Linked DNA regions of Aureimonas sp. SA4125. The protein of the gene in region 3 interacts with the protein of the main gene of each other region in a pairwise test. Links are inferred from orthologs where the notes say so. Each region holds a gene or a part of one and is shown on either strand. Other genes may lie near its edges. The genes, in order: Sa4125_RS21340, Sa4125_RS11195 and Sa4125_RS23035.

Region 1 (2,997 bases), 360 kb from region 3 along the record:
ATCGGACATGCAAGCTCTCCTCGGCCATTGCGCGGCCCGTGCCCTTTCCAAGGCGTCGTCTGATCTAGGGACATAAGGCGGCGGCGACAACCGGAGAACGTTCGAACCGGCGACCCTCGAGGCGCGCCGGACACATTGACGCCCCCTCGGCAAGCTGGTGCATAGCCGAAGGACCGCGATCGGCGGCAAAGAGAAGGGAACGACCATGGACGAGGGCGTCGCGAAGCTTTTGAAGATCCTCGATCTCGAGCGGATCGAAGAGAATCTCTTTCGTGGCGTTTCGCCCGATCAGAGCTGGCAGCGTGTGTTCGGCGGGCAGGTGATCGCCCAGGCGCTGGTCGCCGCCCAGCGCACCGTCGATCCCGAACGCATGGTGCATTCGCTGCACGGCTATTTCCTCAGGCCGGGCGATCCGAAGGTGCCGATCGTCTACGATGTCGACCGCATCCGCGACGGCGGCTCCTTCACCACGCGGCGCGTCGTCGCAATCCAGCACGGCGCGGCGATCTTCTCGCTCTCGGCGTCGTTCCAGCGACACGAGGAGGGGCTGGCGCACCAGGCGCCGATGCCGGACGTGCCGCATCCGGACACTCTGCCGCACGGGGCGGCACTCTCCGCCCTGCTGCTCGACAAGGCGCCGGAGCCGGTGCAGCGCTACTGGCGCCGCCCCCGGCCGATCGAGTTCCGGCCGGTGTCCTTCGATCACTATCTGACCAACGACAAGCTCGACCCGGTGCAGCAGATCTGGGTCCGTGCCTTGTCCGACATCGGCGACGATCCGGCCCTGAATGCCGCCGTCCTGGCCTATCTCTCCGACATGACGCTGCTCGATACCGCCCTCTTCGCCCATGGCCGCTCGGTCTTCGACGCCGGCATCCAGGCCGCGAGCCTCGATCATTCCATGTGGTTCCATCGACCTGCCAAGGTCTCGGACTGGCTGCTCTACGCCCAGGACAGCCCGAGTTCCTCCGGCGGCCGCGGGTTGACGCGCGGTTCGCTGTTTTCGCTGAGCGGAAACCTTGTCGCCTCCGTGGCTCAGGAAGGGCTGATCCGTCCAAGGAAGATTATGCCGGAAAATTAGTCACATGCCTCGTGATGCGGCATTTGATCGGAGATTGTGCGCCCCGAGCTGACGCATGATCGGGCGATTGTGCGTCGCGGCATCGAAAATGCGGCGAAATCGCGACAAGCGGCTCACTTGGCACGCGGCTTGGATAGTGAGGAGCAGTCACCTTCTCGGGCATGCAGTCCGGAGGGCAGATGGCTCGGCACAGCGGCGCCCGATCGCCCGGCCGCCGCTCAAGATTCGAGGTGCACATGAAAATCGTGATGGCCATCATCAAGCCGTTCAAGCTCGACGAGGTGCGTGAAGCCCTGACCGCCGTCGGGATCCAGGGGCTCACCGTGACGGAAGTGAAGGGCTACGGCCGCCAGAAGGGTCATACCGAGATCTATCGCGGCACCGAATATGCCGTGAGCTTCCTGCCCAAGCTGAAGGTCGAGGTCGCCGTGGCGACCGACATGGTCGACCGCGCCGTCGAGGCGATCACGGTCGCCGCCAAGACCGGCCAGATCGGCGACGGAAAGATCTTCGTCTTCGGCATCGATTCCGCCGTGCGCATCCGCACCGGCGAAGTCGACGCGAACGCGCTCTGAGAAAGGACCGAATTCACATGCGATTTGCCAAAACCCTCCTCTCGACCGCGGTTCTCGCCGGCCTCGCCGCAACCGCGGCCTTCGCCCAGGACGCCGCCGCCCCGGCGGTCGATGCGGCTGCCGCTGTGGCGCCGGCAGCTCCTGCCGTTCCCAATCCCGGGAACACGACCTGGATGCTGATCTCCTCGATCCTCGTCCTGTTCATGACGGTGCCGGGCCTTGCCTTGTTCTACGGCGGTCTCGTGCGCGCCAAGAACATGCTGTCGGTGCTGATGCAGGTCACCATGATCACCGCCGTGATGATGATCGTCTGGGTCGTCTACGGATATTCCATGGCCTTCGGCGGATCCACCAGCCCGTATTGGGGCGGCCTCGGCAAGCTGTTCCTCGCCGGTGTCACGACGGATTCGGTCTCGGCGACGTTCTCCTCCGAGGTCATTCCGGAATATGTCTTCATCTGCTTCCAGATGACGTTCGCCGCCATCACGCCGGCGCTCATCATCGGTGCGTTTGCCGAACGGGTGAAGTTCTCCGCGGTGATCCTGTTCTCGATCCTCTGGGCGACCTTCATCTACTTCCCGGTCGCGCACATGGTGTGGGATGCCGCAGGGCTCATCTTCACCGGCGCCCATGCCGGCGGTATCGCCGCGCTCGACTTTGCCGGTGGCACGGTCGTGCATATCAATGCCGGCATCGCCGGACTTGTCGGCTGCATCATGATCGGCAAGCGCACCGGCCTCGGCCGCGACATGATGGCGCCGCACTCGATGACGCTGACCATGGTCGGCGCCTCCATTCTCTGGGTTGGCTGGTTCGGCTTCAATGCCGGTTCCAACCTCGAGGCCAATGGCGGCACCGCGCTTGCCATGATCAACACGTTCACGGCAACCGCCGGCGCGATCGTCGCCTGGGCCATCGCGGAAAGCTTTGGTCGGGGCAAGGCCTCGATGCTGGGCGCTGCGTCCGGCATGGTCGCCGGACTGGTCGCGGTGACGCCCGCCGCCGGCCTGATCGGGCCGGTCGCGGCGATCTTCCTCGGTGCGATCGCCTCTGTCGTCTGCTACTTCTTCGTCGCCGTCATCAAGCCGAAGTTCGGCTATGACGATGCGCTCGACGTCTTCGGCATCCACGGCATCGGCGGCATCATCGGCGCCATCGGCACCGGCTTCCTGGCGAGCTCCTCGCTCGGCGGCGTCGGCTATGTCGACGGCGTCACCATGGGCGGCCAGGTCTACTCGCAGATCATTGCCGTGCTCATCACCCTCGTGTGGAGCGGCATCGGTTCGCTCATTCTCTACAAGATCGTCGATCTCGTGATCGGTCTGCGCCCGACTGTCGAAG
Region 2 (3,099 bases), 2.5 Mb from region 3 along the record:
ATTCCCCCTGGTGGGGCGTCAGCACCACCGGAGAGGCAGATTCTCCGATGACAGAAAACAGCGCCACCGGGTTGTCGGCGAAGGCCGTGATTCCATCGGCATCCAAGACCAGCGCGCGCCCGGCGGTGATGATGGCGCGGGCGTAGTCCCGGGCCGTCTCGCAGATTCCGAAGCCGGGCCCGAGCACGAAGATGGAAAGCCGGGTGTCTTCGAGGGCGCCCTGCAATGCCGCCACGTCCGCGCAGCGTCGCAGCATGATCGCCGTCAGATGCGCGGCATTGACCATCAGCGCCGAGGGCGGAGCGAAGACCGTGACGAGCCCTGCCCCCGCGCGCAGTGCCGCCATCGCCGCCAGGCGCGCGGCTCCCGAGGTCGTCGCGCCGCCGGAAAACACCACGGCATGTCCGCGGTCGTATTTGTGGCCGCAGGCAGAGGGATTTGGGCGCGCCTCGGCCCAGAGTGCCGGGTCGTTCGCGGATGTCTTCGGCCGGATGGTGGCGAGCACGTCGGCGGCGATGCCGATATCGGCCACCGCCAAGCGCCCGCAGCGGCTGCGGCCGGGCTGCAGCAAGTGGCCGGGCTTGCGGCGGAAGAAGGTGACCGTCAGCGCGGCGACGAACGCTTCGCCGAGGACGGCACCGGAGAGGCCGGAGATGCCGCTCGGCAGGTCGACCGCCACCACCGGCACACCGGAGGCGTTCGTCGCCCGGATGATGGCGGCGATCGGCTCGGATATGGGGCGGTCGAGCCCGGCGCCGAAGATCGCGTCGACCACAATGTCGGCGCCGTCCGCGCTGAAGGCCTCCAGCGGTTCGACGGGGCCGCCGAAGCTCTGGGCCGCCCAGGCTGCGTCACCCTTGAGGGTCGTGCTCGCCACGGAGGAGAAGACCGCCACCGCCAGTCCCGCCTCTCGCAGCAGGCGCGCGGCGACATAGCCGTCGCCGCCGTTATTGCCGAGCCCGGCAAGGATCGCCACGCGCCGGGCATCGGGAAAAGCGTCGCGCAGCGCGTCGGCCACCGCCTGACCGGCGCGTTCCATCAGGACGATGCCCGGTGTTCCCGCCTGGAAGGTCAGTCGGTCCGCCTCCCCCATCTCGGCCGGATCCAGCAACAGCGACCCGGAAGAATCTCGGTACTGGTCGCTCATTTCGTGATCCCCGGCGCTTGAACTTCCGTCGTGGACCCACGCTCCGAGGATCCCGCCGCCATCTTTCCTGCCAAAATGGCGGTTTTTCCTGTCAACTCACTCGCCACACCCGCTTGCCGCTGCTCATTGGTTGCTCGAACCCCTGTAAAAGCATATCGCTTGTTTCGTGCCACACGGATATCGAACGCCCGTCGCGGATCGCTGTATTGTCTTGGCATGGCACCTGCATCCGAGGGCTCGCTGGGCTTTGCCCGCGGCGGGACAACGTCGAGAAGGACATTCGATGAAGAAGGTTGAGGCGATCATCAAGCCTTTCAAGCTCGACGAGGTGAAGGAGGCGCTGCAAGAAGTCGGCCTGCAGGGCATCACCGTCACCGAGGCCAAGGGTTTCGGCCGACAGAAGGGCCATACCGAGCTCTATCGCGGCGCCGAATACGTCGTCGATTTCCTGCCCAAGGTGAAGGTCGAAATCGTCCTCACCGACGAGGCAGTGCCGGCAGCCGTCGAAGCGATCCGCAAGGCCGCCCAGACTGGCCGGATCGGTGACGGCAAGATCTTCGTGTCGAACATCGAGGAAGCCATCCGCATTCGCACCGGTGAAGCCGGCAACGACGCGATCTGACGGCACCCAAGTTTCAAGATTACCCGATCAACAGACAGGAAGGACCGCTTCATGACGACGGCTAATGACATTCTGAAGCAGATCAAGGACAACGACGTCAAGTTCGTCGACCTGCGCTTTACCGACCCCAAGGGCAAGATGCAGCACGTGACGATGGACCAGACCATCGTCGACGAGGACATGTTCTCGGAAGGCTCGATGTTCGACGGCTCCTCGATCGCCGGCTGGAAGGCGATCAACGAGTCCGACATGGTGCTGATGCCCGATCCCGAGACGGCGCACATGGACCCCTTCTTCGCGCAGTCGACGATGGTCCTCCTCTGCGACATCCTCGACCCGATTTCGGGTGAGTCCTACAACCGCGACCCGCGCGGCACCGCCAAGAAGGCCGAGGCCTATCTGAAGCAGTCGGGCGTCGGTGACGCGGCCTATTTCGGCCCCGAGGCCGAGTTCTTCATCTTCGACGACGTGCGCTACAAGGCCGATCCCTACAACACCGGCTTCAAGCTCGACTCGACGGAACTGCCGTCGAACGACGACGCCGAATACGAGACCGGCAATCTCGGCCACCGTCCGCGCGTCAAGGGCGGCTATTTCCCCGTGCCGCCGATCGATTCCTGCCAGGACATCCGTTCGGAAATGCTGACCGTCATGGCCGAGATGGGCGTGCGCGTCGAGAAGCACCACCACGAGGTGGCGGCAGCTCAGCACGAGCTCGGCATCAAGTTCGACACGCTCGTGAAGAACGCCGACAACATGCAGATCTTCAAATACGTCACGCATCAGGTCGCCAATGCCTATGGCAAGACCGCGACCTTCATGCCGAAGCCGATCTTCGGCGACAACGGCTCGGGCATGCACGTCCACCAGTCGATCTGGAAGGGCGGCAAGCCCGCCTTCGCCGGCAATGAATATGCCGGCCTGTCGGAATCGGCGCTGTTCTACATCGGCGGCATCATCAAGCACGCCAAGTCGCTGAACGCCTTCACCAATCCGTCGACGAACTCGTTCAAGCGGCTGGTTCCGGGTTACGAGGCGCCGGTGCTGCTGGCCTATTCCGCACGCAACCGCTCGGCTTCCTGCCGCATCCCCTTCGGCCAGTCGCCGAAGGCCAAGCGCGTCGAGGTCCGCTTCCCCGACCCGATGGCGAACCCCTACCTCGCCTTCGCCGCCATGCTGATGGCCGGCCTCGACGGCATCAAGAACAAGATCCATCCAGGCGAAGCCATGGACAAGGATCTCTACGACCTGCCGCCGGAAGAGCTGAAGCAGATCCCGACCGTCTGCCGTTCCTTGCGCGAAGCCATGGAAAGCCTCGATGCCGACCGCG
Region 3 (3,532 bases):
GATCGTCAGCCCGGTCAGGACGACGAGCAGCGTCGAGAACACCTCCGTCGCAAAGGCCCGCGCGCCCTCCTCGCCATCCTCCTCCAGCGAGCGGGAGAACAGCGGAATGAAGGCCGCGTTGAAGGCGCCCTCGGCGAACAGCCGGCGGAACAGGTTGGGAAAGCGAAAGGCGAGATTGAAGGCGTCGGCCACCGGGCCGATGCCGAGCGCCGAGGCCATCATCATTTCGCGGCCGAAACCGAAGATGCGCGAGAACAGCGTCGCGCCGCCGACGGTGGCAAACTTCCCGATGAGGCTCATTTGGCGGGAATGCCGAAAGCCTGTGGCGAGGGCATCGTCCCACGCGACGAGATCTCGCCCTCGGGGCTGTCGAAGACCGAGATCAGCCGGCTCTCGATGCGCTCGGTTCGGCTCGGGCTGACGATCTTCATGCCGGTGAGATCGGTGACGTAGAAGACGTCGACGGCGCGCTCGCCATAGGTGGCGATGTGGGCCGAGCGGATGTCGAGGCTGAGATCCGACAGGGCGCCGGTGAGATCGGAGAGAAGCCCCGGCCGATCGAGGCCCTCGACCTCGACCACGGTGAACTGGTTCGACAGCGCGTTGTCGACGAAGACGCGCGGCCGGAACGAGAACATTTTCGCGCTGCGCCCGAGCTTTCGCTGCGCCATCATGTCCGGCATGTGCTGGCGCCCCTGCAGGAGATCGCGGATGTGGCGGCCGATGCGCTCGGCGCGCCGCCGTTCGTCGTCGTCGCTGGCAAATTCCCGGTTGATGGTGACGATGTCGAGCGCCCGGCCGTCGGCCATGGTGAAGATCTGCGCATCGGCGATGTTCGCCCCCGTCGCGGCGCAGCCCCCGGCGATCATCGACAGGAGCCGGGGATGGTCGGGCGCCAGGATGGTGATCTCCGTGATCGCCTGGAAAGCGTCGGTGAGGACCATGGTCGCCAGGGACTCGCCGCCGGCCGAAGCCTTGCGAATGAAGTCGGCGTGGCGGCGCTGCTCCTCGAGCGGCACGGTGAGGAAATAGTTCTGGTAGTGGAGGTCGATGTAGGCGTCGCGATCGGCCTCCGGCCAATCCGACAGGCGCTCGGCGAGGTGTGCGCGGGCCTCAGTGAAGCGCTGCTTGCGCGAGGACTGCGAGAAGCCGCCCGTGATCACCGGCTCGGTCTCGTAATAGAGGTTGCGAATGAGCTGGCCCTTCCAGCCGTTCCAGACGCCGGGGCCGACGGCCCGGATGTCGCAGACGGTGAGGATGGTGAGAAGCCGCAGCCGCTCCAGCGTCTGAACCTTGTCGGCAAAGTCGAGGATGGTCTTGCGGTCGTTGAGATCACGCTGTTGCGCCGTCAGCGACATCACCAGGTGATCCTCGACCAGCCAGGCGACGAGATCGGTCTGGCGCTCGTCGAGCCCGAGCCGCGGACAGAGCGTGCGCGCGATGCGGGCGCCGGCGACGGAATGGTCCTCGGGGCGGCCCTTGGCGATATCGTGGAGGAGCAGCGCGACATAGAGCGGCACGCGGTCGTTCAGCGCCTTCACGAGGTCGCTCGAGGCCGGATGGTCTTCCACGAGTTCGCCGCGCTCGATCCGCGACAGGATGGCGATCGAGCGCAGGAGATGCTCGTCGACGGTGTAATGATGGTACATGTTGAACTGCATCATCGCGACGATGCGGCCAAATTCGGGGATGAAGCGCCCGAGCACGCCCGCCTCGTTCATGCGCCTGAGATGCAGTTCCGGATCGGCCCGATCGGTCAGGACGTCGATGAACAGGCTGTTCGCCTCGGGATTGGCGCGCAGCTCGGCATCGACGAGGCGCAGCGAGCGGCGGATCATCTTCAGCGCATCGGGATGGTATTCGAGGTTCAGCGACGCCGCGAGCTTGAAGATCCTCAGGAGATTGACCGGGTCCTTCTGGAAGACGTCCTTGCCGGTGATGTTGATGCGGTTGTTGTCGACGTGGAAATCGAGCGTCCCGGCAATCTTCTTGGCACGGTGTCGAAGGCCGCGGACAAAACCCTTCAGCCCGGGCATGTCCTTGGCCTGCTCTTCCTCCAGCGCCGCGCAGAAGATGCCGGTGAGATCGCCGACGTCCTTGGCGATCAGGAAGTAGTGCTTCATGAAGCGCTCGACGTCCTTCATGCCGGGATGGGCGTTGTAGCCGAGACGGGCGGCGATCTCCGGCTGCAGGTCGAAGGACAGCCGCTCCTCGGCCTTGCCGGTGAGGAAATGCATCTGGCAACGAACGGCCCAGAGAAAGTCCTCGGCCTTGTGGAAGAGCCGCGCCTCGCGCCGCGAGAACACGCTGGCGGCGACGAGCTGCTCGGAAGTCTCGACCCGGTAGTGGTACTTGGCGATCCAGAACAGGGTGTTGAGATCACGCAGGCCGCCCTTGCCTTCCTTGACGTTGGGCTCGACGAGATAGCGTGTGTCGCCGCTCTTGGTGTGGCGGAGGTCGCGCTCGGCAAGCTTGGCGGCGATGAATTCCTGGCCGGTGCCCTCCACCACTTCCTTGTCGAAGCGGGCCGACAGCTCCTCGAAGAGCCGGGGCTCGCCGACGATCAGCCGGCGCTCGAGCAGCGCCGTGCGGATGGTGAAATCCTCGCCCGCAAGGCGCACGCACTCCTCGACCGAGCGGGTGGCGTGGCCGACCTTGAAGCCGAGATCCCAGAGCAGATAGAGGAGATATTCCACCAGTTGCTCGCCCAGCACCGTCTGCTTGTAGGGAAGGAGGAACAGCAGATCGATGTCGGAGCCCGGCGCCAGCGTGCCGCGACCGTAACCGCCGACCGCGATGACCGACATGCGCTCGCCGGTCGAGAGATTGGCGGCGGCGAAGACGTGGTCGAGGGCGAAGCGGTAGACCGCGCGGATCACCTCGTCCTGCAGCGCGGAGAGACGGGCGGCGCAGAGAAGCCCGCTGCCATCCTCGAACAGCATCGTCTCGGCCGACTTGCGCCCGGCCCCGATCCGCTCCTTCAGCAGTGCCAGCACCGCATCGCGGACCTTCGCCGGCGCGCCGTCGCCGGGGGCCTTGCCGGCAAGCGCCGAAAGATCGCGCTCCAGCGCCGCGGTGTCGATGATCTCCCCGAGCCGCAAGGCGGCGGGGCCCTCGAAGGGGGTCCTTGCCTTGAAGGCGATCCGGCGGGCGTCGAGCGGCATGTCTGTCCTCCCGGCACCGGTGGCCTCAAGGGGCGGCGGCGCGCGGTCTGTGGCGTGAGTCCGCGGCTATAGAGCATTTCTGTCAGGAGAGAAATCCGCGTGCCCGCGGCAGGGTGGCACCGCCACGGCGGGATCCTACGCCGTCCCGCCATCCGGGGCGCAGGCCTTGGAGACGCGTGCGGCCGAAACGAGCCAGAGGACAAGGCCCATCGCCGCGATGGCACCGAGGACGAGGTAGGCGGCGGAAAAGCCCCAGGTCGCCGCGACATAGCCGGCCAGCGAGGGGCTCAGCGATGCGCCGATTCCCTGCACCGTCATCACCGCGCCGAGGCCCGCATTGACGTGGCCGGTGCCGCGCAGGATCCGCG

What was found.
Region 1: the proteins of Sa4125_RS23035 (region 3) and Sa4125_RS21340 interact in binary tests that used the Escherichia coli proteins (3 or more experiments, as listed by UniProt). The link is inferred for Aureimonas sp. SA4125 from one-to-one orthologs.
Region 2: the proteins of Sa4125_RS23035 (region 3) and Sa4125_RS11195 interact in binary tests that used the Escherichia coli proteins (3 or more experiments, as listed by UniProt). The link is inferred for Aureimonas sp. SA4125 from one-to-one orthologs.

Annotation. Positions count from the first base shown.
Region 1 is NZ_AP025032.1:4,512,902-4,515,898, reverse strand. The notes cover bases 142-2,986. They hold Sa4125_RS21340 (P-II family nitrogen regulator), read left to right. Parts: upstream 142-1,317; coding sequence 1,318-1,656; downstream 1,657-2,986. Other genes in these bases: Sa4125_RS21335 (ammonium transporter), read left to right, coding at 1,674-2,986; tesB (acyl-CoA thioesterase II), read left to right, coding at 206-1,081. Also shown: more of Sa4125_RS21335, read left to right, coding at 2,987-2,997. UniProt on the Escherichia coli protein: Involved in the regulation of nitrogen metabolism. Regulates the activity of its targets by protein-protein interaction in response to the nitrogen status of the cell.
Region 2 is NZ_AP025032.1:2,417,249-2,420,347, forward strand. Bases 153-3,099 are described here. They hold Sa4125_RS11195 (P-II family nitrogen regulator), read left to right. Parts: upstream 153-1,430; coding sequence 1,431-1,769; downstream 1,770-3,099. Other genes in these bases: Sa4125_RS11190 (NAD(P)H-hydrate dehydratase), read right to left, coding at 153-1,147; glnA (type I glutamate--ammonia ligase), read left to right, coding at 1,821-3,099. Also shown: more of Sa4125_RS11190, read right to left, coding at 1-152. UniProt on the Escherichia coli protein: P-II indirectly controls the transcription of the glutamine synthetase gene (glnA). P-II prevents NR-II-catalyzed conversion of NR-I to NR-I-phosphate, the transcriptional activator of GlnA. When P-II is uridylylated to P-II-UMP, these events are reversed.
Region 3 is NZ_AP025032.1:4,871,778-4,875,309, reverse strand. Bases 97-3,476 are described here. They hold Sa4125_RS23035 ([protein-PII] uridylyltransferase), read right to left. Parts: upstream 3,165-3,476; coding sequence 297-3,164; downstream 97-296. Other genes in these bases: Sa4125_RS23030 (MFS transporter), read right to left, coding at 3,300-3,476; murJ (murein biosynthesis integral membrane protein MurJ), read right to left, coding at 97-300. Also shown: more of murJ, read right to left, coding at 1-96; more of Sa4125_RS23030, read right to left, coding at 3,477-3,532.